One region of the Amycolatopsis balhimycina FH 1894 genome, then DNA from elsewhere that is predicted to be linked to it. Evidence: riboswitches for the same ligand, from Rfam matches in the RefSeq annotation. Region 1 holds a riboswitch; each other region holds the start of a gene.

Region 1 (10,189 bases):
CCAGGTACCCGAGGTCGCCGGTGTTCAGCCACCCGGCATCGTCCTGCGTCGCGACCGGGCCGTCCATGGTCAGGTAGCCGGGCGTCACAGCCTCGCCGCGCAGCCGGATCTCGCCGACTTCGCGCTCGCCGACCCGTGCGCCCGAATCGTCGACGATCTCCGCCTCGAGCCCGTCCAGCGGACGGCCGAGCACCGCGAACGACCGGACGCTGTCGGTGCCGCGCCGCGGGTCGCCCTCGGGCACCGGCACCGCGCGGTTGTCCGCCTCGAGCGCGTCGGCCTCGACGACGTCGAGCGTGAGCCCGGTGAACAGCGGCGCGAACGACACCGCGAGCGTCGCTTCGGCCATGCCGTAGGCCGGGAAGACGCACTCCGCCGGCATCTTGAACCGGGCGCCGGCGTCCACAAAGGTCTGGACGGCGGTTTCGTCGACGGGCTCGGCGCCGTTCAGCGCGATGCGCAGCTTCGACAGGTCGTACGCGGAGTCGTCGTCGACGCGGGCCATCCGGCGTCCGACGATCGCGTACGCGAAGTTCGGCGCCGCCGTGGTGGTGCCGCCGTACTTGGTGATCAGCTCGGGCCAGATCAACGGGCCCGAGAGGAACTCGACCGGCGTGATCTTGACCAGCTCGACGCCGAAGGTCATCGGCACGGTCAGGAAGCCGACCATCCCCATGTCGTGGAACGTCGGCAGCCAGGAGACCATCACGTCGACGTCGAAGTCGAACTCGGCGCGCTCGACCATGGCCTTGACGTTGGAGTACAGGTTCCCGTAGGTGATCCGCACGGCCTTGGGGTCGGCGGTCGAACCACTGGTCAGCTGCAGCAGCGCGGTGTCGCCCTCGTCCGTGGCAACGACGTCGGCCAGCGGCTCGGCGGCGGCGAGGTCGGTGATGAGCTGGAACCCGATGCCCTTTTCCGCCAGCACCGGCGCGAGCTGGTCGAAGGGTTCGCCGAGCAGCACCAGGTCGGACCCGATCATCCCGAGCACCCGCACGGTGTCCTCGGCCCACTCGGCGAGATCGGTGCGCGGGGTCGGCTGGTGCAGCATGGTGACGCTGCCGCCGGCCAGCCACACGGCCTGCACGGTCGGCGCGATCAGCACCGGCGCCGCGGCCAGCACGGCGACGGCACCCCCGCGTTCGAACCCGCCGGCGACCAGCCCGCCGGCGATCCGCCGCGCTTCGGTGTGCACCTCGGCCCAGGTCCGGCGGACCGGCTCCTTCGGCTCGCCGGTGACCATGCCGCGCTGCTGCCCCCGCTTCGTCGCGGTGGCGACGAGCGTGTCCACGAACCTGCTCATAGCCGGAACATTACTGGGACACCGTCAACGCCCGCCGACCAAAGCGGAAACCGGCCCCCGAAGCCACCGGTTCACCTGGCGTTGCCCCCGCAGCCGCACGACCACGAGGTCGGGGTGGCTGTTCTCGTCGATCACCCGGCGGACCCGCGCGCGCATGATCGGGTGGTACCGCCACGCGAGCCGGATGATGTGGTTCCGGTCGGTGAAGAAGGTGCGCAACGGGCCTTCGACGTTCCCCCCGGCGATCTCCGAACCACGGCCGAAACGGCGTTGGAGCGTACGGATGACGACCCGGACCATCGCCAGGGCACGCGGGTGGTCGAGCCACACCAGCACGTCGAGGCGGGCGGTCATCCGCTCCCGGACTTCTTCGCCCTGCCATTCGATGGCCCAGACGTCGCGGCCCAGGTACTCGAGCAGGTCGGCCTGCCAGGTTTCCCGCACGGTCCAGCCGGGCCCGTGGAAGAAGGTTTCCATCTCGACGAACGGCACACCCAGGCGCTCGCACAGTGTGCGGGCGAGGGTCGACTTGCCCGATCCGGCGGAGCCCGCCACCGCGATCCGCCGGAGCACACCGAGGGGCTCGTCGGGCCCGATCACCCTCATTCGAGCAGCTCGGACGTCTCCAGCCAGCGGCCCTCGACGTCCTCGATCTCGCCCCGGACGCCCTTCAGCTCGGCGTTGAGCGCCATCAGCTTCGCCGGGTCGGTCGCGGCCTCCAGGAGCGACGCGTGGAGCTTCTCCTCCTTGGCGTGCAACTGGTCCAGCTTGCGCTCCAGCCGGCCGAGGTCCTTCTGCGCCGCGCGCAGGTCGGCCGCGGACTTCTTCGCTTCGGTCTTGGCCGCCGACGGCGCCGGGCCCGAAACGTCCTGGACTGCCGCGCGTCGGTTCAGGTACTCCTCGATGCCGCCGGGGAGGTGGGTGATCCGGCCGTCACCGAAGAGCGCGACGATCGTGTCGCAGACGCGTTCGACCAGGTAGCGGTCGTGGGAGACGACGACCATCGTGCCCGGCCAGCCGTCGAGGAGGTCCTCCAGCTGCTGCAGGGTGTCGATGTCCAGGTCGTTCGTCGGCTCGTCGAGCAGCAGGACGTTCGGCTCGGCCATCAGCAGCCGGCACAGCTGCAGCCGCCGCCGCTCGCCGCCGGAGAGGTCCCCGACCGGCGTCCACTGGCGCGCCTGCGGGAAGCCGAGCTTCTCCCCCAGCTGCGACGCGGTCATTTCCTGCTTGCCGAACACGACGCGCCCGGCCACCTGCTCGATCGCCTGCAGCACGCGCAGGTCGCCGGGCAGGTCGTCGAGCTCCTGGCGCAGGTGCGCCAGCGCGACCGTCTTACCCTCGATCCGACGGCCCGTCGAGCCCTCGACGTCGCCGCCGAGCAGCTTCAGCAGCGACGTCTTGCCCGAGCCGTTGATGCCGACGAGGCCGATCCGGTCGCCCGGCCCGACCCGCCAGGTGACGTGGTCGAGGAGCGTCCGCTCGCCCACCGTGTACGTCGTGTCTTCCAGCTCCAGCACGGTCTTGCCGAGGCGCCGCTTCGCGAACGCCTGCAGTTCGACGGAGTCGCGGGGCGGCGGGACGTCGGCGATCAGCGCTTCGGCCGCTTCGATGCGGTAGCGCGGCTTCGACGAACGCGCCTGCGGGCCGCGGCGCAGCCACGCCAGCTCCTTGCGGGCCAGGTTCTGCCGCTTCTCCTCGGCCGTCGCGGCCAGCCGCCCCCGCTCGGCGCGCGCGAAGATCCAGTCGGCGTAACCGCCTTCGTACTGCTCGACGCGGCCGTTCGCGACCTCCCACGTCAAAGTCGCGACGGTGTCGAGGAACCACCGGTCGTGCGTGACGACCACGACCGCGATCCGCCGGTTCAGCAGGTGGTCGGCGAGCCACTGGACACCTTCGACGTCCAGGTGGTTGGTCGGCTCGTCGAGCACGACGAGGTCGAGCTCCCCGGTCAGCGCGGCGGCCAGGGAGACCCGGCGCCGCTCACCGCCGGAGAGGTTCGCGGTGGGTGTGTCGAGCCCGATCGCGGTGATGCCCAAGCCGTCCACAATGGACCGCACGCGCGCGTCGGCCGCCCATTCGTGCTCGGCGCCATAGCGTTCGAGCACGACCTCGCCGACGCTGCTGCCGTCCGGCAGCTCGGTCCGCTGGGTGACCACGGCCATCCGCAGGCCACCGACGTGGCTCACCCGCCCGGAATCCGGCTCGGCGAGTCCGGAAAGGACTTCCAGCAGGGTGGTCTTGCCGCCACCATTGAGGCCGACGACGCCGATGCGCTGCCCGGCCGCGACGCCGAGCGACACGCCGTCCAGCAGCGGGCGCACCCCGTACGACTTGCTCACCGCCTCGAGATTGACCAGGTTGGCCATCCGCTCAGCCGATCCTTTCCGAGAAACAGAGTTATCCGACCATCCACAGTGGAAGGTCAGGCGTGCACCCGCGGCGGCGCCGGGCGCGGCGCGTCGTCCCCGCCGACGACGCGGGCGCCGGGGACCGGGCCGTGCGCCACCCGGACCGTGCGGCACACCCCCGCCCCCGACAGCTCCGCGGCGACCTCCACCGCGGACTGCGCGTCTTCGCACAGGAACGCACACGTCGGGCCGGAACCGGACACCGTGCCGGCCAGCGCGCCCGCGTTGACGCCCGCCCGGAGCGTGCGGCGCAGCTCGGGCCGCAGCGAAACCGCCGCCGCCTGGAGGTCGTTGCCCAGCAGCAGGGCCAGCTGGCGCGGGTCGCCCGAGGCCAGCGCCTCGACGACCGGGGTGTGCGAGCCGATCCGGGGCGGGTTGCCCGCCGCACGCAGGCGGTCCAGTTCGCCGAACACCTTCGGCGTCGACAGCCCTTCGGAGTCGAAGGCCAGCACCCAGTGGAACGTGTGCCGCCCGAGCACCGGGACGAGCTTTTCGCCGCGCCCGGTCCCCAGCGCGGTGCCGCCGTAGAGCGCGAACGGGACGTCGCTGCCGAGCCCGGCGGCGATCTCGGCCAGCTCGTCGCGGGTGACGTCGAGACTCCACAGGCTCGCGAGCCCGACCAGCGTCGCCGCCGCGTCGGCACTGCCGCCCGCCATTCCGCCGGCGACCGGGATGCCCTTGCGCAGCACCACCCGGACCTTCGGCTCGCCGGTGCGGCCGACGTGCGCGGCCAGCGCTTCGACGGCCTGCCAGGCCAGGTTTTCGGGGCCGGTCGGAACCGAGCCCTCCCCCTCGCCGTAGACCTCGATACCGGGTTCGTCGGTGGCCGCGACGGTCACCTCGTCGGTCAGTGACAGGGCCTGGAACACGGTCACCAGCTCGTGGTAACCGTCTTCACGCAGGTCGTCGACCGAAAGGTGCAGGTTGACCTTGGCCGGGACCCGGACGGTGACTGGAGGCGGAACAACAGCGAGCACCCGACCAGCCTACGTGCTCGTGCCGGTCGCACTTCCACCAGGAAGTTCGTGAAGGCCACCTTCCGGAACTACAAGTTCCTCAAGGTGGCCTTCACGAAGCTTGCCCAGGTCAGGCGGCCGCGATGCCCTGCGGGCCGCGGGCGGTGTGCGTCACGTGGCCGCCGCGCTCGGCGACCCACGCCAGCGCCGCGTCGGCCCGCTCGCCGCGGACGCCGAGGCGGAACCGGCCGACCGGCGTGTCGCCGATCCGGGTCAGGCCGCCGCCGATCGTGGCGAACTCGACGTCGAAGCGGCCCGCGGCCTCGGGCAGCAGCGCACCCACCGACGCGAAGCCGATCAGCACGACATCGGCCGAGCGGTCGTAGCGCGCCACCTGCGAACGGGACGTCTCGATGGCCGGCAACAGCGCCCGCGCGGTGCGGCTGGCCGGGTCGGAGATCAGGTCGAGCACGGTGCCTCGCTCGACGACCGTACCGTCTTCCAGCACGGCGACGTCGTCGCAAAGCCGGCGGACCACGCCCGCGTCCGGCGTCGTGACCACGACGGTGACCCCCAGCTCGGACCGCGCCCGGTCGAGGACGGTCAGGACGGCGCCGGCCTCCTCCGGGTCGACACCGGCGGTCGGGTCGTCGGCGAGCAGCACGGCGGGGGCCGCCGCCAGCGCCCTCGCGACCGCGACACGGCGGAGCTGACCGGCGGACAGCTCACCGGGACGCTGCGCGGCGCGCGGCGTCAGGCCGACGAGGTCGAGCAGCGAGCCGACCCGGCTGCGGCGCTGCGGGCCGTCGACGCCGAGCTGCTCGAGCGGGGCAGCGATGTTGCCGGCGATCGTGCGCTCGGCGATCAGCTCCGGCTTCGTCGAAACGACACCCAGCTGACGGCGGATTTCGCGGAGCCGGCGGCCGTCGAGCGTGCCGGTGTTGAGGCCGTCGAGCCGGACGACGCCGCGGTCGGGCCGCTCCTGCAGCGCGATGCACCGGGCGAGGACGGACTTGCCCGACCCGGCGGGACCGACCACGCCGAACAGCGAGCCGGCCTGGACGTCGACACTCACGTCGTGCAGCGCGACGACCGAATTTCCGTTGGTGGCAAAGGATTTGGACAGGTTTTCGACGGTGATCACGAAGGCTCCAGAAAACGGGGTGCGCGCAGGACGCGGCACCCGGCCGCAAGCGAGTTCCGTCCACTGCGGACGGTGCGTGAAGAAGAGGTGGACCGGCTGGGGCTAGCTCAGTTGGAGCGCCGACATGCGGTCACGGAGCGGCGGCCTTCGTCGACAACGCGACGCCGGGTGAGGAGCAGGGGGCGAGCTACCCTCTTCATCGAAAACGGCCTCCATCGGTCCTGGCGGTAGCACCTGCCCTGCGGAGGGTGGTTGCTGCGACTTCGGCGAGCCAGGTCTCTCAGTCGCTCGGGATGGACGTACTGAGTAAAACCGATCCCACGGAGCGAAAGCAAGCCTGTTGGCCCAGATCACACGACTGGCGGCGTCCGGATCGCGGGATCACGGGCGGAGAGGACGTATTTTCACGCTTCCACTGTGGAGTGCCTAACGCGCGGCGGCGATCCGCACGAAGTCGTGCACGTTCAGCTGCTCACCGCGGGTCCTGGGGTCGATCCCGGCGGCCGTCAGCAGTTCGCCGGCACGCTCGGCCGAGCCCGCCCAGCCCGCGAGCGCGGCCCGGAGCGTCTTCCTGCGTTGTGAGAAAGCAGCGTCCACCAGGCCGAAGAGCAGCTCCCGGTCGTCGGACGCCGTCGTGTCGCCGCGTTCCAACGCGACGAGCGCGGAATCGACGTTCGGTACGGGCCAGAACACCGAGCGTGGCACGGCGGCGACCTTGCGTGCGGTGCCGTACCAGGCGAGCTTGACGCTCGGCACGCCGTAGATCCGGCTGCCGGGGCCGGCGGCCATCCGCTCGGCGACTTCGGTTTGGACCATGACCAAACCGGTCTTCAGCGAGGGCACCTCGGCCAGCAGGTGCAGCACGACGGGCACGGCGACGTTGTAGGGCAGGTTGGCGACGAGCGCGGTCGGCTCGCCCAGTTCCTCGCGGGTGACGCGCAGGGCATCGGCCCCGACGACGGTCAGCCGCTCCGCGGCTTCGGGGCCCCGTTCGGCGACGGTCTTGGGCAGCCGCTCGGCGAGCTTGGGATCGATCTCGACGGCGACGACCCGCGCGCCGGTGGCGAGCAGCCCGAGGGTCAGCGACCCGAGCCCGGGCCCGACCTCGAGGACGACGTCGTCCGGGGCGACGCCGGCGAGCTCGACGATCCGGCGGACGGTGTTGGGATCGTGCACGAAGTTCTGCCCGAGCTTCTTGGTCGGCCGGACGTCCAGCTCGGCCGCCAGCCCGCGGATCTCGGCAGGTCCCAACAGTTCAACCACCGGACGAGCCTACCCAGAGGGTCGGCTGACGTGCCCGGACGGTCGGCTTGCGTACCCGGAGGGTCGGCTCGCGTGCTTGAGGCCCGATCTCGCGTGATTGAGCGCGTAACTCGCGTGATTGGAGGGTCGACACGCGTGATTGGGGGGACGACACGCGTGATTGGGGGGGACGACACCGGGCACGCGAAACGGCCCCCGTCCGGAGGACGGGGGCCGTTTCAGAGGGACTGTCAGGCCTTCTTGCCGCAGACCGGCCAGGCGCTGTAGCTGCCGCCGCGGCCGGCCTTGACCTTCTCCGCGATCGCGATCTGCTGCTCACGCGAAGCCTGGTTCGGCAGCGCGGCGTACTGGTCGCCGCCGTAGGCGTTCCACGTCTGCTTGTCGAACTGGAGGCCGCCGTAGTAGCCGTTGCCGGTGTTGATCGACCAGTTGCCGCCCGACTCGCACTGGGCGATGCGGTCCCACGCGGAGCCGTCACCGATGTCCGGCGTCGGGGCCTGCTTGGTGCCGACGTGGATGATCTTCGGCTTCGGCTGGGTGATGACCTGCTCGGAGACGCTCTCGCGAGCGACCTCCTTGCCGTTCTTCTGCGTGACCTTGTAGGTCACCATCTTCTCGCCGGGCGTGCCGGGGTCCTCGACCGAGGTCTTGCCCTTGGCGAGGTCCGGGTCGTCGACCTTCTGCTCGGGCGGGGCGATGGACTCCTTCTGGACGACCGTCGAGACGCCGGTGCGGCTGATGTGCACCTCGGCGCCGTCGGTCAGCTTGACGTCCAGACCACCCTCGGCCTGGTCCTCCGGGCCCAGGGTGAGCTTGTACTCGCCCAGGAACTCCTTCGTCGTGACCGCGGTCGTCTTCACCTGCTTCGGCGCGTTGGCGCCGTCGTACAGGGTGACGTTCTTCAGGGTCTTGATCTCGACGGTGGCGCCCTGCAGGGGCAGCTCGCCGTCCTTCGGCATCGACATCCACGTGCCGGGCTTGTCCATGCCGGCCATGCCGAGCTGGGACAGCGCGTCGCCGAGGTGGGTCGCACGGACCCAGGAGGTGTGCTCCGCGCCGTCGACGATCATCTTCAGCTGGCGGCCGCGCTCCAGCTTGATGACGCCGCCGTCGCCGACCTCCGCCTGCGGGGACGGGGAGAGCGAGTCGTGCGCGCCGACGGAAAGGCCCGCGTCCTCGAGCACCTCGCCGACGGTGTCGCCGAAGGAGTGCACGGTCTGCTGGTGGCCGTCGACGTCGACGGTGATGCTCTTGTTCATCGCCAGCGCGGCCGCGCCGCCACCGGCGACGCTGATCATGACGCTGAGGACGGCACCCTTGAGGAACCGGCGCTTCCAGACCTTGGTGGTCTGGCGGAGCCCCTCGTCCAGCGCGGCCCGCTTTTCCTGCGGCGACATGGTGCGGTCCGCGTCGAACCCGTCCGGGATGACGATCGGCGGCAGGTACGTGGTCTCCGCGTTGATGAGGCGGATCAGCTCGTCGACGTCGACGTCGATCTCGGCCATCATCGCGTCGGCGTCGGGGCCGAGCGCGGCGAGGATGTCCTGCTGCGTGATGTTCGGGTCGTCGGAGAAGTCCAGCTGGCCGTACGCAGTGTCGTCGTACGCAGTGTTCTCGAATTGACGGTCGAGTACGGCCGCGGAGCGCGCTCCAGCCTGTCTGCTACCTGTCACCGGGTCGTTCCCTTTCCCAAGACGCCGTTCGGGGCGGCGTCTTTACGTCTGGGCCCGCAGCCGGCGCCATCGTCACGGTTCCGGCTCGTACCTGCTCCGGTTCCGCTTCCCCGACGTGCACTGACGTGACTGTGGGCGTAACAGTCGGCAACTGCAGTCTGCAGTACCGACCGGCACGATCACGGGACAGTAACGGGTCCCGGCGGGTTGCGCAAACACCCCCCGGAGTGTCGTGATCTGTGTCACCCATCGGGTGGACGAGCCGGGAACCCTGTTGTCGCAATGCGTTCAACCCGTTGTGACACTGGGGAGTCGGTAGACCCGCTCGGCGGTGGTCCGGACCGATTCGGCGACTTCGTGGACAGCTTCGCCCCTGAGCGCCGCGAGGTGACGGACGGTGTAGGCGGCGCAGTAGGGCTCGTTCGGCCGCCCACGGAACGGGTGGGGGGTCAGAAACGGCGCGTCCGTCTCGACGAGGTACTGTCCCGGCGGGCAGAGCCGCGCCGCCTCGTGGAGCCCCTTCGCGTTCTTGAACGTGACGGTGCCCGCGAAGGAAAGGACATACCCCGCGTCGACGCACTTGCGGGCCATTTCCGCGTCCCCGGAAAAACAATGGAAAATTACGGCATTCGGCGCATCCTCTTCGGCCAGGATGCGCAGCACGTCGTCGTGGGCGTCGCGGTCGTGGATCATCAGCGGCTTGTCCAGCCGCTTCGCCAGGTCGATGTGCCAGCGGAACGCCTCCTGCTGGGCGTCGTGCGGCGAGTAGTCCCAGTAGTAGTCGAGGCCGGTCTCGCCGACGGCGACCACGCGCTCGTGGCCGGCCAGGCGCTCCACTTCGGACTTCTCCGCCTCGCCGAACCCCTTGGTCCGGGTCGGGTGGATCGCGACCGCGGCGAAGACGCGGGGGTCCCAGCCCGCCGCCTCGGTGACCCAGCGGGCCGAGGCGAGGTCGTCCGCGACCGTGACGACCCGGGCGACGCCGGCGCGCTCGGCGCGGTCGACCATGGCCGTGACCTCGGCCGCGGTGACCGCGCCGCACGCGTCGAGATGGGTGTGCGCGTCCACCACCGTCACGGGGAGCCGATCCGGGACCGGCGGTAGTTCGCGCTTCTCGTCACCCATGCATACCTCTTACTCCTTGGTGATCGGCGCCCACTCCGGGCCGGTCTCGCCGAGCGCCGGGTCGAGCTTCGTGAACAGCGGCGACGGCTTCTGCAGGGGCTTGCCGACCTCGATCGGCTTCGACTCCCACTTCGCCTGCTCGCCCGCGTAGTCGCCGGTGAGGATCGGGTTGACCCGGCCGGCGATGTCGAGGTCGTCGACCTCCTTGAGCTCCGGCTGGGCGGCCCAGACGCCGGTGCCGCCGAGGGCTTCGTGCACCTTCTGCGCCGAGTGCGGCAGGAACGGCGTCAGCAGCGTGTTGGCGTCGGAGACCACCT
Region 2 (10,189 bases), 5.1 Mb from region 1:
CGGGCCCGCTCGAGGAACGTCTCGAGCCGGGCCCGGAACGCCTGCTCGGCTTCGGCGGACAGGTCCGGCAGGCCGGGCTCCGCCGGGCGGACGCCCAGCAGAGCCGGCGTCAGCGGATCGGCGTCGAACAGCGCTTCGACGAACTCGTCGGCGAGTTCGATGACCGCGGTCATGGCAGGCCCCCCAGCTTCGGCTGATGTACTCCCGGCCGACCCTAACGGAGATCACCGACAAGAACGGCGGACCGTTCGCCGGGGGCGGACGGCCTTCGGCACGAGCGCGCCGGCGAGGCGGTAGCGTTCCCCGAGTGGCCGTGACCGATCCCGTGGATACCCGTCTGCTCGCCGCGCTCGCCGACCTCGGCAAGGCCGCGGTACACGAGCTGGCGGCGAAGGTCGGCATGGATCCCCGCGAGGTCGCCTACCGGCTGGTCGCCCTCTCCGGCAGCGGGCTCCCCCTGCTCGTCGGCGTCGAGAGCGACCCCCAGGGGCTGCGGGCGGCGATCGCCGGCGCCCCGCCGTCGTGGGCGAACCGGCCCCCGCAGCAGGTCCCGGCCCCGCCGTCGCAGCCGGTGCCGCAGCAGCCGGTCCCGCCGGTCCAGGGCGTGCCGTCGGGTCCCTACAACGTCCAGGGCGCGCCTTCTGGGCCCTACACCGTCCAAGGCGCGCCATCGGGGCCGTACAACGTCCAGGGCGCGCCTTCTGGGCCCTACACCGTGCAGGGCACGCCGTCGGGGCGGTTCCCCGGCCCGCCGCCGCGGCCGCAGCCGCCGCGGTTCACCCCGCCGCCGGTGCCGCTCGACCCGGCCGTGAGCACGTGGGGCCTGCCGCAGACGGCGTCGTGGGCCCGCGGCGACGACCCCGCCCGCCCGGGTGCGCCCGCGACCGGCAAGCGGGGCAGGCTCGGCGAGGTCATGGAGACCCTCGGTCTCGAGGGCGAGCAGCTGTCGGTGCAGCTGCTGGAAGTCCAGGACCCCGCGGACTACCTCTTCGGCGCGGCCGGGTACCGCCTGGAAGAGGGCGAACGCGCGGTGGTCGTGCACACCGAGATCACCAACCGCGGGGCGATCCCGTTCGCGTCGCTGCCGGACAACTACCTCGAGCTGCTCGCCGCCGACGGCAAGGCGATCGGCAAGGCCCCGGTGTCGCTGACGTCGCGGCCGCCGCACAAGATCGGCGTCAAGCCGGGCGAAACGCTCGGCGGCCACACGGTGTACGTCCTCCCGGACGCCACCCGCGTGGTCTCGGTCCGCTGGAGCCCGCGGCCGGAGCCCGACGAGCGCACGCTGACCTGGTCGATCGAGGACTAGTAGCTCTCGTCGCGCAGGGTTTCCAGGGCCTTCGCCAGGTCGTCCGGGTACTCCGACTCGAACTGGACCCACCGGCCGTCCGCCGGGTGCGCGAATCCCAGAGTCTTCGCGTGCAGCCACTGCCTGTTCAGGCCGAGGTGCCGGGCCAGGACCGGGTCGGCGCCGTAGGTCAGGTCACCGACGCAGGGGTGCCGCAGCGCCGAAAAGTGAACGCGGATCTGGTGCGTCCGCCCGGTTTCGAGCTTGATGTGCGTCAGCGACGCCGCCCGGAACGCCTCGACGACCTCGTAGTGCGTGACGCTCGGGCGGCCGCCCTGGACGACCGCGAACTTGTAGTCGTGGCGCGGGTGCCGGTCGATGGGCGCGTCGATCGTGCCGCGCATCGGGTCCGGGTGGCCCTGGACGATCGCGTGGTAGCCCTTGTCGACCGTGCGTTCCTTGAACGCGCGCTTCAGCACCGTGTAGGCGTGCTCGCTCTTGGCCACCACCATCACGCCGGTGGTGCCCGCGTCGAGCCGGTGCACGACGCCCTGGCGCTCGGCCGCGCCCGACGTCGCGATGCGCAGGCCCGCCGCGGCGAGGCCGCCGACGACGGTCGGGCCGGTCCAGCCCGGGCTCGGGTGCACCGCGACCCCGACCGGCTTGGAGATCACGACGATGTCGTCGTCGTCGTGGAGGATCTGCATGCCCGCGACCGGCTCGGCGACGATCTCGACCGGGTTCGCCGGCTCCGGGAGGGTGATCTCCAGCAGGCCACCCCCGGAGAGGCGGTCGGACTTGCCCGCGGGACGGCCGTCGAGCAGCACGTCCCCGGATTCGGCCAGTTCCGCGACGACGGTGCGCGAAAGGCCGAGCAGCTTGGCGAGGCCGGCGTCGACCCGCATCCCGTCGAGCCCGTCGGGCACCGGGAGCATCCGCGAGCTCACGCCTGCTCCTCCTGAGTCTTCTCGATCTTCTTCTTGTCCTTGGTCGACGTGCCGTCGTAGTCCTTGCCCAGCAGCGACAGCAGCACGATCAGAGCGCCGCCGACGCAGATCGCCGAGTCGGCGATGTTGAAGATCGCGAAGCCCTTGCCGTTGGGGGCGAACGCCGAGATGAAGTCGACGACGTGGCCCTGCAGCCCGCCGGGCGCGCGGAAGATGCGGTCGGTCAGGTTGCCGGTGGCGCCGGCGAGCACGAGGCCGAGGCCGATCGCCCAGCCGATCGACCGCAGCCGCCGCGACAGCCAGATGATGGCGATGACGACGGCCAGCGCGACCAGCGCGAGCACCCACGTCATGCCGGTGGCCATCGAGAACGCGGCACCCGGGTTGCGGATGACCTGCAGGTAGATCAGCCCGCCGAGGACCTTGACCGGCTCCTTGCCCTCCAGGTTGGCGACGACCAGGTTCTTCGTCACCAGGTCGATCGCCCAGAACACGGCGGCGACCGCGAACACCCAGCCGACCCGCCGCTTCGGCAGCAACGGCTTCGCCGGGACCTCCGGGTTCTCGGGCGCGTCGGCCTCGAGATCGGGCACGGCCTCGGGATCGGGCCCGGCCTCGGCGGGCGCGGCGGTGTCGGGTTCGGAGTGGCTGGGCTCGGTGCTCACCGGTCCATTGTCCACGGCGCTGGTCACGGCGTGTCGGCGGCGGTGTCGTGGCGGCGTCGCAGCAGGGCGGTGAAGGCCGCGGCGAGCAGCACGATCGCCGAGGCCAGCACCCCCACGAGGTCCGCCGAGAGCACCACGGCGACCAGGGCGAACGCGGCCGCCGTGAGCAGGACGAACCGGCTGCGCTCGTACGCGGCGAGCACGAGCAGGCCGAGCGTGGCCAGCAGTGGGCCGCGCAGGCCGTCGTCGAGCCGGAACTGCCAGGACCCGGCCAGGTCGAGCAGCGGGACGGCGAGCAGCGCGGCGACCGCGCCGAGGACGAACCGCCCGGTGCGGACCGGCCGGTGGGCGAACGCGTACCAGACGGCCGTGCCGGCGACCACCACGCCGAGCGTGACCAGCCACGCGGGCCCTTCGGGGAGGCCACGCGGCGACGAGTGGAAATAGTCCAGGGGCATCCGGTACGCCTCGCTGTACACCGTCGCGCCGTCCGGGACGGCCGGTCCGAGCAGGAGGTTCGCGGCCTCGCTCTCGGCTCGGCTACGGCGTGCCGCCAGCTGCACCGCGGCCAACCCGATCTGGGCGAACCCCAGCAGTGCCAGCGGAAACCAGAAACGCGGCCCTCTCCCCATCGGGCCAGGCTAGCGCTCAGCAGAACGGCGGCAGCTCCCGCGGGTCGCCCACCGGCGCCCAGCGGCCGTCCACCTTCGCGTACTCCCAGCGGGCTCCGCGCGCCACGATCTGCCGCAGCGCCAGGACCACGCGGTCGACGTGCTCCTCGGTGCTGCCGAGGCCGAGGCTGACGCGCACTGCCTGCCGCCCGTCGCCGCCGGTGACGCCGATCAGGCGCTGGGCCGCGATGTGGGCGCAGAAGGCGCCGTCGCGGACGCCGATGCCGTATTCGGCCGACAGCACCGCGGCGAGCCAGCCCGGGTCGAAGCCGTCGACGACGAAGCTGACCGTGCCGACCCGGTCGACCGGCGCGTCGAACAGCCGCAGTTCGGCGCAGCCCGGGATGCCCTCGAGGCCCTTGCGCAGCCGGGTGAGCAGGGCCTGCTCGTGCGCCACGACGGCGTCCCAGTCGCGGCTCAGGGTTTCGCACGCGACACCGAGCGCGTACACGCCGACGGTGTTGGGCGAGCCGGCTTCGTGCCGCTCCGGCCCGGTGTTCCAGACGACGGCGTCCTCGGTGACGAGCTTCGTCGCGCCGCCGCCGGCGAGGTACGGGCGGGCCGCGCGCAGCCAGTCGGCGCGGCCGATCAGCGCGCCCGCGCCGAAGGGCGCATACAGCTTGTGACCGGACAGCGCGACGTAGTCGACGTCCAGTTCCCTGATCGAGATCCGGCGGTGCGGGGCGAGCTGGGCGGCGTCGAGCGCGACGCGGGCGCCATGCCTGCGCGCCACCGCGGCGATCTCCGCCACCGGCAGCAGCTCACCGGTCACATTGGACGCTCCGGTGACGACGACCAGCCGCGGTCCTTCCGGGGCGTCCGCGAGCGCTTCGTCCACAGCGGACACCGCGGCGAGGCGGGTGCGCGGGGTCGGCAGCCGCCGGACGTTCGGCCCCTGCCACGGCAGGAGAGCGGCGTGGTGCTCGGTGTCGAACACGATCACCGTGGTGTGCCGGGGCAAGCTGCGGGCGAGCAGGTTGAAGGAGTCGGTGGTGTTGCGGGTGAACACGACGGTGTCGGTCCGCCGCGCGTCGACGAACCGGCGCAGGACGTCGCGGGTGCGCTCGTAGAGCCTGGTCGACACCTGCGACGCGAAGCCCGCGCCGCGGTGGACGCTGGCGTACCACGGCAGGAACTCGTCGACGGCGCTGCGGACGGCGTCGAGACAAGGGGCGCTCGCCGCGTGGTCGAGGTTGGCGTACCCGATGTCCCCACCGGTCACCAGCGGCACCCGCAGCGACGCACCGGCGACGGCGGGGATGTCCTGGGGGACAGTATTTTCGGGAGCGGCAGTATTTTCGAGCTGCGTGCGATCGATGGCGAGAGTCATCGGTGCCTCCTCGGCAGTCCGGGGGACCCCCGGCGAGGGGCCCGCGCTTGCCTGTCGCACGACGCGACCGGCCCGGTCTTCACCCGGGGCACCCCACCGCGGTAGGAGGGTTGCCGGCCAGCAAGCCGGGGCTTCGCGCTGGCACTCATGACCTGAGGCAAAAGGTAACCGAGAACGCGCCCCGCGGCCAACCCCCGCCTCACATTCTGAGACGGCGGTCACAGAGCGTGCTCAGCGGCCGGACTCGCCCTTCCAGCGGGCCAGGCGCCCGGCCCGGTCGACGGCGCGGAGCCGGCGTTCGGCGGCGTCGCGGACGTCACTCGTCGTGACGACCAGCAGCTGGTCGTTCTCCTGCAGCCGGCTGGTCTTCTGCGGCGTGAAACCCGTGCCGTCCCGCACGACCAGGCTGACCGTCGCCCCGATCGGCAGCCGCAGCTCGGACAGGTACACGCCGTGCATCTTCGAGCCGGGCTGGATCCGGACCTGCAGCAGCTCGGCCCCCAGCTCGTCCAGCGGCGCGGAGTCGACCTCGATCTCGTGCGCCTCGGACTTCTTGGCCAGCCCGAGCTTGCGCGCGAGCGGCCCGAGCGTCGCCCCCTGCAGCAGCGTCAGCACGATGACCAGCACGAACACCGCGTCGACCAGCCGCTGCGCGCCCGGCAGGCCCTCCGACAACGGGATCATGGCGAGCACGATCGGCACCGCGCCGCGCAGCCCGGCCCACGACAGGAACGCCTGCTCCCGCCACGGCAGCCGGAACGGCAGCATCGCCAGCACGACGGAGATCGGCCGCGCCAGCAGCAGCACGACGGCGGCCGCGACCAGGCCCGGCACGATCGCGTCGAGCAGCCGGCCCGGCGAGGCGAACAGGCCGAGCAGGACGAACAGCCCGATCTGCGCCAGCCAGCCCAGCCCCTCGGCGAACGACAGCGTGTCCGACCGGTGCGGCAGCCGCGAGTTGCCGAGCACCAGCGCGGCGACATAGGTGGCGAGCAGCCCGGACGCGTGCAGCAGCTGCCCGGACGAGTAGGCCACGACGCACACCGCGACCGTCGCGAGCGGGTAGAGGCCGGTGGCCGGCAGCGCGGCCCGGCGCAGCGCGAACCCGCCGAGCCAGCCGAACGCGAGCCCGATCACCAGGCCCGTCGTCAGCTCGTAGACCGCCAGCAGCGGCAACGTCCAGTCCACAGTGGAGCCCTCGGCCAGCACCACGACGGCGATGTAGGCCGGCGCGTCGTTGATGCCCGACTCGAGCTCGAGCGCCCCGGTGAGCCGTTTGCCGATCCCCGCCGTGCGCAGCACCGAAAACACCGCGGCCGCGTCGGTGGAGGCGAGCACCGCGCCCCACAGCAGGGCCAGCCGCCAGTCGAGGCCGAGCAGCCAGTGCAGGGCCGCGCCGGTGACCGCGATGCTCACCACGACAGCCACTGTGGACAGTGCGATCCCGCTGCCCAGCGCGGGTTTCACCGCCGACCAGCGCGTGGTCAGCCCGCCTTCGGCGAGGATCATGACGAGGGCGGCGAGGCCGAGCGACTGGGTCAGGCCCGGGTTGTCGAACCGGACTCCGAAGCCGGCTTCGCCCAGCACGACGCCGATCGCGAGGTAGAGCAGCAGCGAAGGCAGGCCGAGCCGGATCGACACGCGCACGGCGAGCACGGAGGCCAGCAGCACGACGCCGCCGACGCCGAGCAACACGGGGAGCTGGTCCATGCCGCCTCCTCCCGAGTGCCGTGGGCACTCAGAATAGTGAAGCGGCCGGGTTAACTCGTTCGTGTACCGCTGCCCCGCGGCGGCCCCCCGGTGTGTTAAGGCCTACCCAGCGCGTCGAGATCGACACCGAGTGCCGCGAAGGGCTGTGCCGCGCCCGGCAGGACCTTGACCGCGCGGTGCCCGTCCCGGGCGACCCAGCCGGCACCGACAGCGCGGTCCAACAGCGCCGCCGGCAGCGCCCCGGCGAGGTGGTCCCGGCGCTCCGTCCAATCCAGACAGTCACGCAGCAGCGGCCGCCGCCCGGCGGCGACCGGCACGCCCAGGCCCGCCAGCACCTCGCGGCCGCGGCCGGTCAGCGCCAGCCCCGCCGCCGCGTCGACCAGGCCGGTGGCCAGCATGCCGTCGCGGAGGGCGACCCCGAGCACACCGGCGAGGTGGTCGTAACACGTCCGGGCGAACCCGAGCCGCCGCACGCGCAACGACGACTTCAGCCCGGTCGCCGGCCGGTGCCCGGCAGTTTTTCGGGGGCTCCGGGTGGCGGAGCCCCCCGCCCGGGGCGGAGCCCCGGACGTCACTGCGTGCTGGGCGAGGTGCTCGATCAGCTCGGCGACGCGCGGATCGGCGATCCGGACGTAGCTGGCCCGGCCCTGCTTGGCCCGGGCGACGAACCCCGCGTCGGCCAGCCGGGTGACGTGCTCGCTGGCCGTCGAAAGCGCGATCCCGGCCGCCTTCGCCAGCTCACCGACCGTCCAGGCCCGCCCGTCCAGCAGGACGAGGCACATGGTGGCGCGGCTCGGGTCGGCCAGCACCGCGGCCACCTCGGCCAGCGCGATCGTCTCCATGCCCCCACGCTACGGCCCGCGAACTTCGGCCACGGCCGAACCGATGCGGCACTTTCCGGTGAAAGTGCCGCTCAGGCCGGGGTCAGAGGGCCTTGAGGAACTTGGTTGCCAGGCTGACCGCGGGGCCGGAGTCGTTCGACTTCTCCAGGACCACGGCGAACGCGATGTGGTCGCGGTAGCCGACGAACCAGCCCGTGGCGGCCGAACCGTCGCCGAACTGGGCGGTGCCGGTCTTGCCGAAGACGTTCCCCGCGCCCGCGGCACCGCGGGCGGTCCCGCTCGTGACCACCGCGCGCATCATCTTCCGCACCTCGCCGAGCACCGAGGACGGCGGCGGCGAGTAGCCCTTGACGACCGTGGTCTCGATGTCGTGCCACAGCTTCGGCGTGATCGCCTTGCCGGACGCGACGGTGGCGGCCATGACGGCGCCACCGAGCGCGCTGATCTGGATCCGGCCCTGGCCGAACCCGTCCTCGACCTGCTCGTCCTTGCTCGCCGCGGGCTCGACCTGCCCCAGCTCGGTGGACAGCCCGGGGATCTCGTAGTCGGCGTTCAGGCCCAGTTCGTCGGCCGCCTTCTTCAGCCCGTCCGCGGGCAGGCCGAGCGCGAGCTGCCCGAACGTGGTGTTGCAGGACCTCGCGAACGCCGTCTGCAGCGTCGTCGCGCCCAGCTCGAACCCCTCGTTCTTGACCGTCCGCGTGCCGATCGTCGCGACGCCGGGACAGTCGACCGGAGAGCCCGCGTTCAAGCCGCTCTGCTGGACGGCGGCGACCGAAGTGGCGATCTTGAACGCCGAACCGGGCTCGTACAGGCCGTTGAGCGCCTTCAGCGCGTCCCCGGCGGCGGCGTTCTGCGCCACGGCGAGGATGTCGCCCGACGCCGTGTCGAGGGCGACGAGCATCGCCGACCCCTGGTAGCCGTCCACCACGGCCTGGGCGGCGTTCTGCGCGGCCAGGCTCAGGCTCGACACGAGCGGCTTCGCCCCGTCCGACGCCTTGCCGAACAGCGTCTCGACGCTCTTGTCGGCGGCGTCGACCCGCTCGACGGTCAAGCCCCCGCCTTTCGCGGCCGTGACCTGCCCGGTGAGGGCCGAACGCAGCAGCGGCGCCGGGTTGCCGTCCACCGGCCGCACGCCGCCCGGCTCACTCACGAGCAGCGGCTTGCCGTCACGGTCGGTGACCGCGGTGGGGTCCTGCACGGCCGTGCCGATCATCAGCCGCTGCCCCGCCTCCAGTTTCGGGTGCAGCAGCGACGGCGCCCAGTGCACCAGCCACTTGCCGCCCGCCTGGGCGAGCTGGAACGGCACGTCGTACGTCCACGTCTTGCCCGGCTTCAACGCCCAGGACAGGTTGAACGTCCCGCCGGTCTGCTTCGCCCCGGCCGGGGTCGGCTGCAGGACGGTCAGCTTGGCCTTCACCGACGACGGGTTCAGCGCGTTCCGCGTGCTGCGCAGGGCCGTTGCGGCCGCCGCGGCGTCGTCGGTCAGCCTGCTCGCCGCGTCGGGGTTGTTCTCGGACAGGTCCTGCAGGTACTCGGTGATCGCCGAGTTCGGGTCGAGCGCGCCGGGACTCTCCACCGCCGTCGCCCCGGTGGCCGCTTCGGGCTTCGAACTCCCGCTGTTCAGCAGGAAGAACGCCGCCGCCACGACCACGACGACCAGCAGCGCGCCGCCGATCAGGATGCCCCGTCTTTTGGCCGGTCTCATTCCGCGTAACCCCTCCCCCAAGGTGCCGCCCCGAGCGGGGGTGGCCAGTCGGGTTGTCACCTTACTGGCCACCCCCGGCGGTCAGGCCTTCGCGACCCTGATGGTCACCTTCGTGCCGTCGCCGACCGTGCCGGCGAAGCCCTCGGCGACCGGGCCGTAGGTCACCGACGTCGCCAGCGTCTCCGAAGCCAGGAACTCTTCGTGCCGCTTCGCCGCTTCGACGACGTCGGAAGGCGCGTCGACCGTGAGCGCGATGCGGTCGGCGACGTCCAGCCCGGCGTCACGGCGAGCCTGCTGCACGACCCGGACCAGGTCGCGGACCAGGCCCTCGGCCGCCAGCTCCGGCGTCACGTCGGTGTCGATCAGGACCAGCCCGGACCCGCCGGGCAGTTCCGCCGCCGCGCCGCCGCCCTTGGCGACCAGGCGCCGCTCGAACTCGCCCTCCCGCAGCGCGATCCCGGCCGCGACGACGGCCCCGCCCTGGAGCGACCAGTCCCCGGCCTTGACGGCCCTGATCACCGTCTGGACGTCCTTGCCCAGGCGCGGACCGGCGGCACGGGCGTTGACCGCCACCTCGAACCCGCCGTGCGCGGCGACGTCGGTGGTCAGCTCGACCGCCTTGACGTTCACCTCGTCGCGCAGGATGTCGGCGAAGGCGCCCAGCGTCTCGGCGTCGCCGGCCGCCACGACCAGCGACGACAGCGGCAGCCGCACGCGCAGCTTGTTCGCCTTCCGCAGCGACAGCGCCGACGACGCGACCTGCCGCACCCGGTCCATCGCGGTGACCAGCGCCGCGTCCGCGGGCAGGTCGTTCGCGTTCGGCCAGTCGGTCAGGTGCACCGAACGGCCGCCGGTGAGCCCGCGCCAGACGACCTCGGTGGTCAGCGGCAGCAGCGGCGCCGCGACCCGCGACGTCACCTCGAGCACGGTGTGCAGCGTGTCGATCGCGTCCTGGTCGCCGGCCCAGAAGCGGTCCCGCGAGCGGCGCACGTACCAGTTCGTCAGGACCTCGAGGAAGTCACGGACGGTCT
Region 3 (10,189 bases), 4.7 Mb from region 1:
GGCGGCCGAGCCGGTGCCCGCGTTGCCCAGCGCGAAACCGGCGGGGGAGGCGCGGGCGGCACCCCAGACCGGCCTCGTCGTCAGCGTGGTCGGCCGCGTCCGGTCACCGGGCCTGATCACCGTGCCCCAGGGCGCCCGGGTCGCGGACGTGCTGCGTGCGGCGGGCGGCGCCGATCCCGGCGCGGATCTCGCCGCGCTGAACCTCGCCCGCAAGGTGACCGACGGGGAGCAGCTCGCGGTCGGGATCCCCGCTCCCGCCGCGGTTTCCGGTGCGCCGGCGGGCGGCAAGGTCGACCTCAACGCGGCGTCCGCGGACCAGCTGGACACGCTGCCCGGCGTCGGCGAGGTGATGGCCAAGCGGATCGTCCAGTGGCGCACCGAGCACGGCGGCTTCACGAAGGTCGAGCAGCTGCGGGACGTCGACGGCATCGGCGAAAACAAGTTCGAGAAATTGAGAGAGCAGGTGACCGTCGGATGAGCACCCTTCCCACGACCGACACCCGGCAGGACATGCGGCTGGTCCCGGCGGCGCTGGTGTGCTGGCTCGCCGCGCTGGCCGGCCTGCTCCTCGGCTGGTGGACGGCGGTCGCCGCCGGGCTGGCTTCGGCGGTGGTCGCCGGGCTGGTGCTCTGGCGGGCGCGCGGGCGTCCCCGGGTCCTCGGCGCGGCGGCGGCCCTGCTGGTGCTGGGCCTCGTCGCCGCGGGGCCGGTCGCCTGGCGGATCCGCGACGCGCAGCGTGACGAACTTCGCGCCGCCGCGCCCCAAGGGCTGCCCGCGGCGCTGCGGGTGGTCGTCGCCGGACGCCCGAAGCCCGTGCGCAGCGCCGGGTACGCCGACCGGCAGGCCGGTGCGCGGTCGGTGGTGCTGGCGGCCGACGTGCGCACGGCGTCGGTCGACGGCCGGCCCGTCTCGTCGACCGGACGTGTGCTGCTGCTGGCGCCGGTCGCGCAGTGGGCGGCGCTTCTCCCCGGGCAAGAGGTCGGGGTGACCGGCGTGCTGATGCCGCCGCGCGGCTCGGACCTGACGGTCGCGGTGCTGTCCGTGCGCGGCCCGCCGGGGGAGCCCGGCCCGGCGCCGTGGTGGCAGCGGGCGGCGGCCACGCTGCGCGCCGGTCTCCACGACCTGTGCCGGTCGTCCCTCCCGGAGGAACCGGCGGGCCTGCTCCCCGGGCTGGTCCTGGGCGACACGAGCGCGTTGTCGCCGCGTGTCGAAGAGGAGTTCGTCACCGCGGGCCTGGCCCACCTCACCGCGGTCAGCGGCGGCAACCTCGCCGCTGCCTGTGGCGCCGTACTGCTCCTGTTGCGCTTGCTGCGGCTCGGGCCGCGACTGTCCGCGGTGGCGGCCGGGGCGTGCCTGGCCGGGTTCCTCGTCCTGGTCGGCCCGGAGCCGAGCGTGCTGCGGGCGGGAGTCATGGCGGCGGTGGCGTTGCTGGCCCTGGCGCTGGGCCGGCGGGGCTCGGCGCTGCCCGCGCTGGCGTTCGCGGTGGCCGTGCTGGTGGTGGCGGATCCGGCGATGGCCACGGACTTCGGGTTCGCGTTGTCGGTGTTCGCCACCGCCGGGCTGGTCCTGCTCGCGCCCCGCTGGGCCGGGGCGCTCGTCCGGCGCGGCGTCCCGCCGGGGTTCGCGGACGGGCTGGCGATCCCGCTGGCGGCCTTCGTGGTGACAGCGCCGGTGCTCGCGGGCATGGCGGGCTCGGTGAGCCTGGTCTCCGTGCTGACCAACGTCCTGGCGGCGCCGGTCGTGACTCCGGCGACGGTGCTCGGCGTGCTGGCGACGGTCACCGGCCCGTGGTGGCCGGGCGCCGGGAAGGTCCTGGTGCGCCTGGCCGACCCGGAGGCCCGGTGGCTGATCACGGTGGCCCGGCACGGTGCGCGGGCCCCGGGCGCGGTCGTCGCCTGGCCCGGTGGCTGGGCGGGCGGGCTCCTCGCCGCCGCGGTCATCGCGGTACTGGTGCTCGCCGCCCGGTACCGGCGCCTGCGGTTGCTCATGGCCCTGCTGGTCGTCGGCGCGCTGCTGGTGTTCGTCCCGGTGCGAGTGCTCGCGCCGGCGTGGCCACCGCGGAACTGGGCGATGGTCGAGTGCGACGTCGGCCAAGGTGACGCGGTCGTGCTGGCGACCGCCGAGCCGGGACGGGCCGTCGTCGTCGATGCCGGACCGGAGCCGGGGCCGGTCGACGAGTGCCTGCACCGGCTGGCCGTCGACCGGATCCCGCTGCTGGTGCTGAGCCACCTGCACGCCGATCACATCGGCGGGCTCGCGTCGGTCTTCGACGGCCGGGCGGTCGGCGGGATCGCCGTCGGGCCGGGACGCGCGCCGGAGTGGGCGTGGCGGCAGGTCGCCGCGGAGGCCGCCCGGCAGGCGGTGCCGCTGGTCGAGCTGAACCCGGGGGAACGGCTGGAGTGGCCGGGGCTCGCGCTGGACGTGCTCGGCCCGCGGTACGTGCCGGCTCGCTCCGCCGGACTGCAGGACGGGACCACGATCAACAACAGTTCGGTGGTGCTGCGCGCGGAAACCCCGGCCGGGCGGGCACTCCTGACCGGTGACGTCGAACTGGCGGCGCAGGCGGACCTGCTGGCCGACGTCGGAGATCTGAAGGCGGAGGTGTTGAAGGTGCCGCACCACGGCAGCCGCTACTCACTGCCTTCGTTCCTCGCGGCGGTGGCGCCGCGGGTGGCGTTGGTCAGCGTGGGCGCGGGCAACAGCTACGGGCACCCGAGCAAGTCCACAATGGACAGCCTCACCGCGCTCGGCGCGCGCGTGACGCGCACGGACGTGGACGGGGACACCGCTGTCGTCGCCGGCCCCGCGATCGTGCGCCGGGGCGAGCCACGCGGCCCGCCCCGGCGTTGAGCGGGGGCGAGCCGCGGGACGTCAGTAACCTAGTGCCTTGTTCACGGCCGCGGCCGACGGCGGCAGGACCGCCTTGGGGCCCACGTGGTTCTCGATCGCGTCGAGGGTCTTGAGGCCGTCGCCGGTGATGAGCAGCACGGTCTCGGCGTCCGGGTCCAGCTTGCCGGTCTCGACGAGCTTCTTCGCCGTGGCGACGGTGACACCGCCGGCCGTCTCGGTGAAGATGCCTTCCGTGCGGGCCAGCAGCCGGATGCCTTCGACGACCTCTTCGTCGCTGACGTCCTCGATCGCGCCGCCGGTGCGGTTGACGATGTCGAGGACGTACGGGCCGTCGGCCGGGTTGCCGATCGCCAGCGAGCGGGCGATGGTGTCCGGCTTCACCGGCTGGACCACGTCCTGGCCGGCGCGGAACGCCGCCGACACCGGCGAGCAGCCGGTGGCCTGCGCGCCGAACACCTTGTAGGGGCTGGCGTCCACGAGACCGAGCTGACCCAGCTCGCGGAAACCCTTGTCCACCTTGGTCAGCTGCGAACCGGAGGCGATCGGCACGACGATCTGCGGCGGGATGCGCCAGCCGAGCTGCTCGGCGACCTCGAAGGCCAGCGTCTTGGAGCCTTCCGAGTAGTACGGCCGGACGTTCACGTTGACGAACGCCCACGTCGGGTGCTCGCCGGCGAGTTCGGTGGCCAGGCGGTTGACGTCGTCGTAGTTGCCGTCGATGGCGAGGAGGTCGCCGTCGTACACCGCGGTGGTGAGGATCTTGGCGCGCTCGAGGGTCTTCGGGATCAGCACGACCGACCGCCAGCCGGCGCGTGCCGCGGCGGCGGCCGTCGCGTTGGCCAGGTTGCCGGTCGAGGGACAGGCGAGCACCTCGAACCCGAACTCGCGGGCCGCGGCGAGCGCGACGGCGACGACGCGGTCCTTGAAGGAGTGCGTCGGGTTTCCGGTGTCGTCCTTGACCCACACGCGCTTGAGGCCGAGTTCCTTGGCGAGGCGGTCGGCACGGACCAGCCGGGTCGCGCCGGGCTCGGTGTTCGGGATCTCTTCGACGTTGGACGGAACCGGGAGGAGTTTCTTGTAGCGCCAGATGTTCTTGGGGCCGGCCTCGATGTCTTCGCGGCGGACGCGGCCGAAGTCGTAGGCGACCTCGAGCGGCGAGAAGTCCTCGGCGGAGACGAATTCGGGGGCGAGGGGCTGCCGGTGGCCCTCTTCCTTCGACACCAGTTCGACGGCGGGACCGAGATCCGGGGTCTTCGTGGCGGAGGTCGTGCCGAGGGTTGCGGTCATCGCGAGGTTCCTTCCTCATCTGCCCCGCCGAAGCGGGCCGGAATTGGCACCGTGGTCGTCAGCTACCCCGCGATCGCGGGATGACAGGCTGTACGCCGGTTGCCGGGGCTTCGTCGGGCCGTTCCCTCTGCCCCTCTGGATGAGCGGTATTCAGTTGTCGGTGCGCGCCCACCGGAAAACCCGGGGCGGCTGCCTCGGCTACACCGTACGACATGGCGCTCGCGCTGTGCCACGGTGCCCGCTCGACATCACCGGAGCGGGCGCATGGGGGAGCGAGTGAGAGGATTCACGGGTGACCGCGCAAGCCACCGCCCCGGCCCCGCTGCAGCTGGTCCTGGGTGAGGAAGAACTGCTGATCGAGCGGGCCGTCCGTGAGACGCTCGCCGCCGCCCGGGCAAGGGACGCGACGGCGGAGCTGACCCGCGTCCGGGTGTCCGATCTCACAGCCCCTGAGCTCGCCGAACTGGTCAGCCCGTCGCTGTTCAGCGAAGGCCGGGTGATCGTCCTCGAGTCGGCGCAGGACATCTCGCAGGAGCTGGCGGACGCCGTCGCGGCCTACCTGAAGGACCCGGCGGACGGGGTCGTGCTCGTGGTCGTGCACACCGGCGGCGGCCGCAGCAAGGCGGGCAAGACGCTCCCGGCGGTGCTGAAGAAGGCCGGCGCCGAGGTCACGGAGTGCCCGAAGCTGACCAAGCCGGCCGAGCGCGAGCAGTTCGTGCGCCACGAGGTGCGCCGGGTGCACGGCAAGATCGACCCGGCCGGGGTGGCCGCGCTGATCGACGCCGTGGGCTCCGACCTGCGGGAACTGTCGTCGGCGGCGACGCAGCTGGTCGCGGACACCGGCGGGTCCGTCGACGCGGAGGCGGTCCGCCGCTACCACCGCGGCCGCGCCGACGTCACCGGCTTCGCGGTGGCGGAGAAGGCGGTGAGCGGTGACCGCGCGGCGGCGCTGGAGTCGCTGCGGTGGGCGATGCAGCTCGGCGTCCCGCACGTCCTGGTCGCCGACGCGCTGGCCGACGCGGTCCGCACCATCGCGCGAGTCTCCGGCGCGGGCCGGGGCAACCCCAACCAGATGGCGGGCGAGCTGGGCATGCCGCCCTGGAAGATCCGCAAGGCGCAGGGGCAGTCCCGCGGCTGGAACCCCGACGGCCTGGCCACGGCGATGCGCGTGGTCGCGCGGCTGAACGCCGAGGTCAAGGGCGTGGCGGCGGACCCGGGCTACGCGCTGGAGCGCGCGGTCCTCGAGGTGGCCGCGGCAAAAGGCGACCGCTGACCGACGCGGGCAAGCCGGACCGGCTGATCACTCGTAGAGGCAGGCGGTAGCGAAGGAGCATCGACTCCGCGCAACGGCTGACCCGAGAGCCTGCCGGCCACCGATGTCTCGTCCCTGCGGGCGCGGCATCTCCGCCCAGCGCCCCCAAGGCATGAAGCATCTCCGCCCAGCGCCCCCAAGGCATGAAGAAAGCCCCGGCCGGAGCCGGGGCTTTCCAGAAATCACGCAGCTCAGAGCGCGTTGACGCGCTTCGCCAGCGCCGACTTCTTGTTGGCGGCCTGGTTGGCGTGGATGACGCCCTTCGAGACGGCCTTGTCCAGCTTCTGGGCGGCGTCGCGCTGCAGCTCGACGGCCTTGGCCTTGTCGCCGGCCTCGGCGGCTTCGCGGACCTTGCGGATCGCGGTCTTCACCGAGGACCGGATCGCCTGGTTGCGCTGACGCGCCTTCTCATTCGTCGTGATGCGCTTGATCTGCGACTTGATGTTGGCCATAGGGCAACTCCTGTTTCACTCGGTGAGATTCGCCGCCGCGCTGATGTGGCCCTGCTCGAGGAGCGGGTTTCCTCCATGACGGAATGCCGCACGGCAACGAGCGACCACTCTAACAGCCCAGCTCACGGCGGCCCGCGCCGGGATCCGATCACCAGGGGTACCGTCGGTCGCACGACACACCAGGACCGGCGAGCCGGACGGCCGGTCGTGCAGCTGACGGGGGAAAGCCCGGCGGGCCGGGCTTCCGTACGCGCGGAAACCCCGTAAGGGGTCCCATGAACGCCACTGCCCTGTCCCTCGTCCTCGTCGCCGCCGTCGTGCACGCGGTGTGGAACCTGGCCGCGAAACGGATCTCCTCCGGCGGCACCCAGTTCGTCTGGCTCTACTACACGGTTTCCGCCGTCGTGCTGCTGCCCGTGACGGTCGTGCTGCTGGCCGTCGGGCCGCAGCGTCCACAGTGGAGCTGGCTGCTCGCCGCCGCGGGCACGTCGGTGCTGCACGTCGCTTACGGCATCGTGCTCCAGCGGGGGTACCGGGCCGGCGATCTCTCGGTCGTCTACCCGGTCGCGCGGGGCACCGGTCCGCTGCTGTCGGTGCTGGCCGCCGTGTTCGTGCTCGGCGAGCGGCCCGGGTGGCTGGGCCTGCTCGGCGCGTTCCTGGTGATCGCCGGGGTGCTCGTCATCAGCACCGGTCGCACCGGAAGCGGGACGCACGCGGTCAAAGCCGGTGTCTTCTACGGCCTCCTGACCGGCGCCGTCATCGCCGGCTACACGCTCTGGGACGCGCACTCGGTGACCGGCGTCGGCGTGCCGCCGGTCGTCTACTTCGGCCTCGGTTCGGTCCTGCAGAGCGTCATGCTCGTGCCGGGTGCGCTGGCCGGCCGCGCCGAGGTGGCCCGGATCTGGCGGGAGCAGCGCCGCGAAGTGCTGCTCGTCGCGCTGCTGTCGCCGCTCGCCTACATCCTCGTGCTGTTCGCCCTCACGATGGCGCCGGTCAGCCTGGTCGCGCCCGCCCGGGAGCTGAGCATCGTGCTGGGTGGCCTCGCCGCGTGGCTGGTGCTGGGCGAGCGGGACGCCGTCCGACGCCTGGCCGGGGCGGTGATCGTGCTGTCCGGGATCGTCGCGATTGCGGCGGCCTGAGCCCGTCCGGTAGGGATGGGCGGATGGAGATCCTGAAGAGCCGGCTGCTGATCCGCCCGCGCGACGCAGCGGCGTCCACGGCGTTCTACCGCGAGCTTCTCGGCCTGGCCGTGGAGCGGGAGTTCCCCGGCGGCACCGTGTTCTTCCTTGGCCACGGGTCCCTGGAGGTCTCCGGCCGGGGGGAGGCGGGCGCGTCGCCCGACCTGGTGCTCTGGCTGCAGGTCCGCGACCTGGCCGGCACCCTGGCCGACCTCGAGGCGAAGGGCCTGGAGCCCGTGCGGGACGCCCGGCGCGAGCCCTGGGGCCTCGACGAGGCCTGGATCGCCGATCCGGACGGCACGCGCATCGTGCTGGTCGAGGTGCCCGAGGGCCACCCGATCCGCACGGACACCCGTTAGGCCGGTTTGACGGCGCGCAGCTGCGCGGCCAGCGCGGTGAAGCCCGGCGGCTCCCAGGTCCACGTCTGCAGGTCGGTGAACCCCGCCGCGGCGGCCTCGTCGGCCAGCACGTGCCTGCTCACGGGCAGCCACTTCTCGTGCGCGGACAGCAGCAGCCGCCCGCCGGGGCGCAGCACCCGGAACAGCTCGGCGAAGCCCGCCGCGCGGTCGTCCCAGAGCATGACGTTGTTGACGGTCAGGACGACGTCGGCCGACCCGTCCGGCTCGCCGGTGCGGGCGGCCGAACCCTCGCGCAGCTCGGCCCGGTCGCCGCAGCGCTCGTGGCACAGCGCGAGCATCTCGGGGGAGGGGTCGACGCCGACGGTGCGCCCGGCCAGGCGAGCGGCGGCGTCCAGCCCGACGCCGGGGCCGGGCCCGACGACCAGGACGGTCTCGTCCGGCTCGATCTTCGCCAGGTCGACGACGCGGTGTTCGGTGGCGGCGTTGCCGCGGGCCATGACCCAGCCGCCGAGGCGGCCGAGCGCGCCGGAGGGGTGACCGAACGTCCGGTCGAGGACGCGGGCAAAGCCGCTGGTCTCCGGCTGGGGAGGGGGTGCCGGCTGGTGCGGAGTACTCATACTTCGAGGGCACCACGGATCGCGAAACCCCGCATCGGGGATGACCCCCACCCGCACCCGGAGGGCCATGGGACGATAGAGGTGGCCATCCCCGACTTTCCGAGGACTCATTCGAGTGACAGCGCTCAACAAGTTCGCCGACACGACCTTCACGCCTCCGGAGCTCATCCGGAACTTCTGCATCATCGCGCACATCGACCACGGCAAGTCCACCCTGGCCGATCGCATGCTGCAGCTCACCGGCGTCGTGGAAGAGCGGGCCATGCGCGCGCAGTACCTCGACCGGATGGACATCGAGCGCGAGCGCGGGATCACGATCAAGGCCCAGAACGTCCGGCTCCCCTGGAAGGTCGAGGGGCAGGACCACGTCCTGCACATGATCGACACCCCCGGCCACGTCGACTTCACCTATGAGGTTTCCCGGGCCCTGGAGGCGTGCGAAGGCGCCGTCCTGCTGGTCGACGCGGCGCAGGGGATCGAGGCCCAGACGCTGGCCAACCTCTACCTCGCGCTGGAGAACAACCTCCAGATCATCCCGGTGCTCAACAAGATCGACCTGCCCTCGGCCGACCCCGACAAGTACGCGGGTGAGCTGGCCCACATCATCGGCTGCGAGCCGGACGACGTCCTGCGGGTCTCGGCCAAGACCGGCATGGGCGTCGGCGCGCTGCTCGACGAGGTCGTGAAGTCGGTCCCGGCGCCGCAGGGCGACGCGGACGCGCCCGCCCGCGCGATGATCTTCGACTCGGTGTACGACACCTACCGCGGCGTCGTCACCTACATCCGGGTGGTCGACGGCAAGATCACCCCGCGCGAGCGCATCAAGATGATGTCCACCGGCGCCACCCACGAGCTGCTGGAAGTCGGCATCATCTCGCCGGAGCCCAAGCCCAGCAAGGGCCTGGGCGTCGGCGAGGTCGGCTACCTGATCACCGGCGTGAAGGACGTCCGCCAGTCCAAGGTCGGCGACACCGTGACGTCCGAGCGCCACGGCGCGAAGGAAGCGCTGGCGGGCTACCGCGAGCCGAAGCCGATGGTCTACTCCGGTCTGTACCCGGTGGACGGTTCCGACTACCCCGAGCTGCGCGAGGCGCTGGACAAGCTCCAGCTGAACGACGCCGCGCTCGACTACGAGCCGGAGACGTCGGTGGCGCTGGGCTTCGGCTTCCGCTGCGGCTTCCTCGGCCTGCTGCACCTGGAGATCACGCGCGACCGGCTCGAGCGCGAGTTCGGCCTCGACCTGATCTCCACCGCACCGAACGTGGTCTACGACGTGGTGCTGGACGACGGCAAGGAAATCCACGTCACCAACCCGTCGGACTGGCCGACCGGGAGCAAGATCGACAAGGTGCTCGAGCCGGTCAGCAAGGTCAGCATCCTGGCGCCGTCGGAATTCATCGGCACGATCATGGAGCTGTGCCAGAACAAGCGCGGCCAGCTGCTCGGCATGGATTACCTGTCCGAGGACCGGGTCGAGCTGCGGTACAACATGCCGCTGGGCGAGATCATCTTCGACTTCTTCGACACGCTGAAGTCGCGTACGCGGGGGTATGCGTCCCTGGACTACGAAGAGGCCGGTACGCAGGCGGCGGACCTGGTCAAGGTGGACATCCTGCTGCAGGGCGAGGCCGTGGACGCGTTCTCCGCGATCGTGCACAAGGACGACGCCTACAACTACGGCAACCGGATGGTGAACCGGCTCCGCGAGCTGATCCCGCGGCAGAACTTCGAGGTGCCCATCCAGGCCGCCATCGGTGCCCGGATCATCGCCCGCGAAACGATTCGCGCGATCCGCAAGGACGTTCTCGCCAAGTGTTACGGCGGTGACATCTCGCGTAAGCGCAAGCTGCTGGAGAAGCAGAAGGAAGGCAAGAAGCGGATGAAGACCGTGGGCCGGGTCGAGGTGCCGCAGGAGGCCTTCGTCGCCGCACTGTCCACTGAGGACTCCGGCAAGAACAAGAAGTAGCAACAGTTCCGTTGATGTGACTGTTTCATTGGTGTGACAGTTTCATTGGTGTGACAGTGGCGCCCATATTCACTCCTCGGTGTGAATATGGGCGCCGAACCCGTGTTCGATGCGGTTTCTGTCGGTGGTCTCTGGTTCGCTCTGGTGCGAAGAGCGAAAGGAGAGCAC

The links. Region 1 has a riboswitch for S-adenosylmethionine ahead of A3CE_RS0117435 (methionine ABC transporter ATP-binding protein). Riboswitches for the same ligand answer to the same signal wherever they lie in the genome.
Region 2: another riboswitch for S-adenosylmethionine. It lies ahead of A3CE_RS0142060 (aminotransferase class V-fold PLP-dependent enzyme); the one in region 1 lies ahead of A3CE_RS0117435 (methionine ABC transporter ATP-binding protein).
Region 3: another riboswitch for S-adenosylmethionine. It lies ahead of thrC (threonine synthase); the one in region 1 lies ahead of A3CE_RS0117435 (methionine ABC transporter ATP-binding protein).

The regions. Positions count from the first base shown of each region.
Region 1 is NZ_KB913037.1:3,998,348-4,008,536, forward strand. Features, by position in the region: gene A3CE_RS0117415 (fatty acyl-AMP ligase) at 1-1,303, opposite strand, end outside; gene A3CE_RS0117420 (P-loop NTPase family protein) at 1,328-1,909, opposite strand; gene A3CE_RS0117425 (ABC-F family ATP-binding cassette domain-containing protein) at 1,906-3,669, opposite strand; gene A3CE_RS0117430 (4-(cytidine 5'-diphospho)-2-C-methyl-D-erythritol kinase) at 3,726-4,688, opposite strand; gene A3CE_RS0117435 (methionine ABC transporter ATP-binding protein) at 4,798-5,811, opposite strand; SAM riboswitch class I at 6,021-6,111, opposite strand; gene rsmA (16S rRNA (adenine(1518)-N(6)/adenine(1519)-N(6))-dimethyltransferase RsmA) at 6,238-7,074, opposite strand; gene A3CE_RS0117445 (resuscitation-promoting factor) at 7,305-8,747, opposite strand; gene A3CE_RS0117450 (TatD family hydrolase) at 9,036-9,872, opposite strand; gene metG (methionine--tRNA ligase) at 9,882-10,189, opposite strand, start outside.
Region 2 is NZ_KB913037.1:9,101,790-9,111,978, reverse strand. Features, by position in the region: gene A3CE_RS0142085 (DUF885 domain-containing protein) at 1-173, opposite strand, end outside; gene A3CE_RS0142080 (AsnC family protein) at 308-1,309, shown strand; gene A3CE_RS0142075 (RluA family pseudouridine synthase) at 1,306-2,235, opposite strand; gene lspA (signal peptidase II) at 2,232-2,900, opposite strand; gene A3CE_RS58130 (hypothetical protein) at 2,924-3,532, opposite strand; gene A3CE_RS0142060 (aminotransferase class V-fold PLP-dependent enzyme) at 3,549-4,901, opposite strand; SAM riboswitch class IV at 4,940-5,054, opposite strand; gene A3CE_RS0142055 (potassium/proton antiporter) at 5,133-6,611, opposite strand; gene A3CE_RS0142050 (ArsR/SmtB family transcription factor) at 6,707-7,453, opposite strand; gene A3CE_RS0142045 (penicillin-binding transpeptidase domain-containing protein) at 7,536-9,158, opposite strand; gene ileS (isoleucine--tRNA ligase) at 9,240-10,189, opposite strand, start outside.
Region 3 is NZ_KB913037.1:8,652,742-8,662,930, forward strand. Features, by position in the region: gene A3CE_RS0139755 (ComEA family DNA-binding protein) at 1-478, shown strand, start outside; gene A3CE_RS0139760 (ComEC/Rec2 family competence protein) at 475-2,850, shown strand; gene thrC (threonine synthase) at 2,872-4,137, opposite strand; SAM riboswitch class I at 4,150-4,283, opposite strand; gene holA (DNA polymerase III subunit delta) at 4,430-5,410, shown strand; gene rpsT (30S ribosomal protein S20) at 5,641-5,901, opposite strand; gene A3CE_RS0139780 (DMT family transporter) at 6,177-7,040, shown strand; gene A3CE_RS0139785 (VOC family protein) at 7,064-7,438, shown strand; gene A3CE_RS0139790 (class I SAM-dependent methyltransferase) at 7,435-8,055, opposite strand; gene lepA (translation elongation factor 4) at 8,171-10,021, shown strand.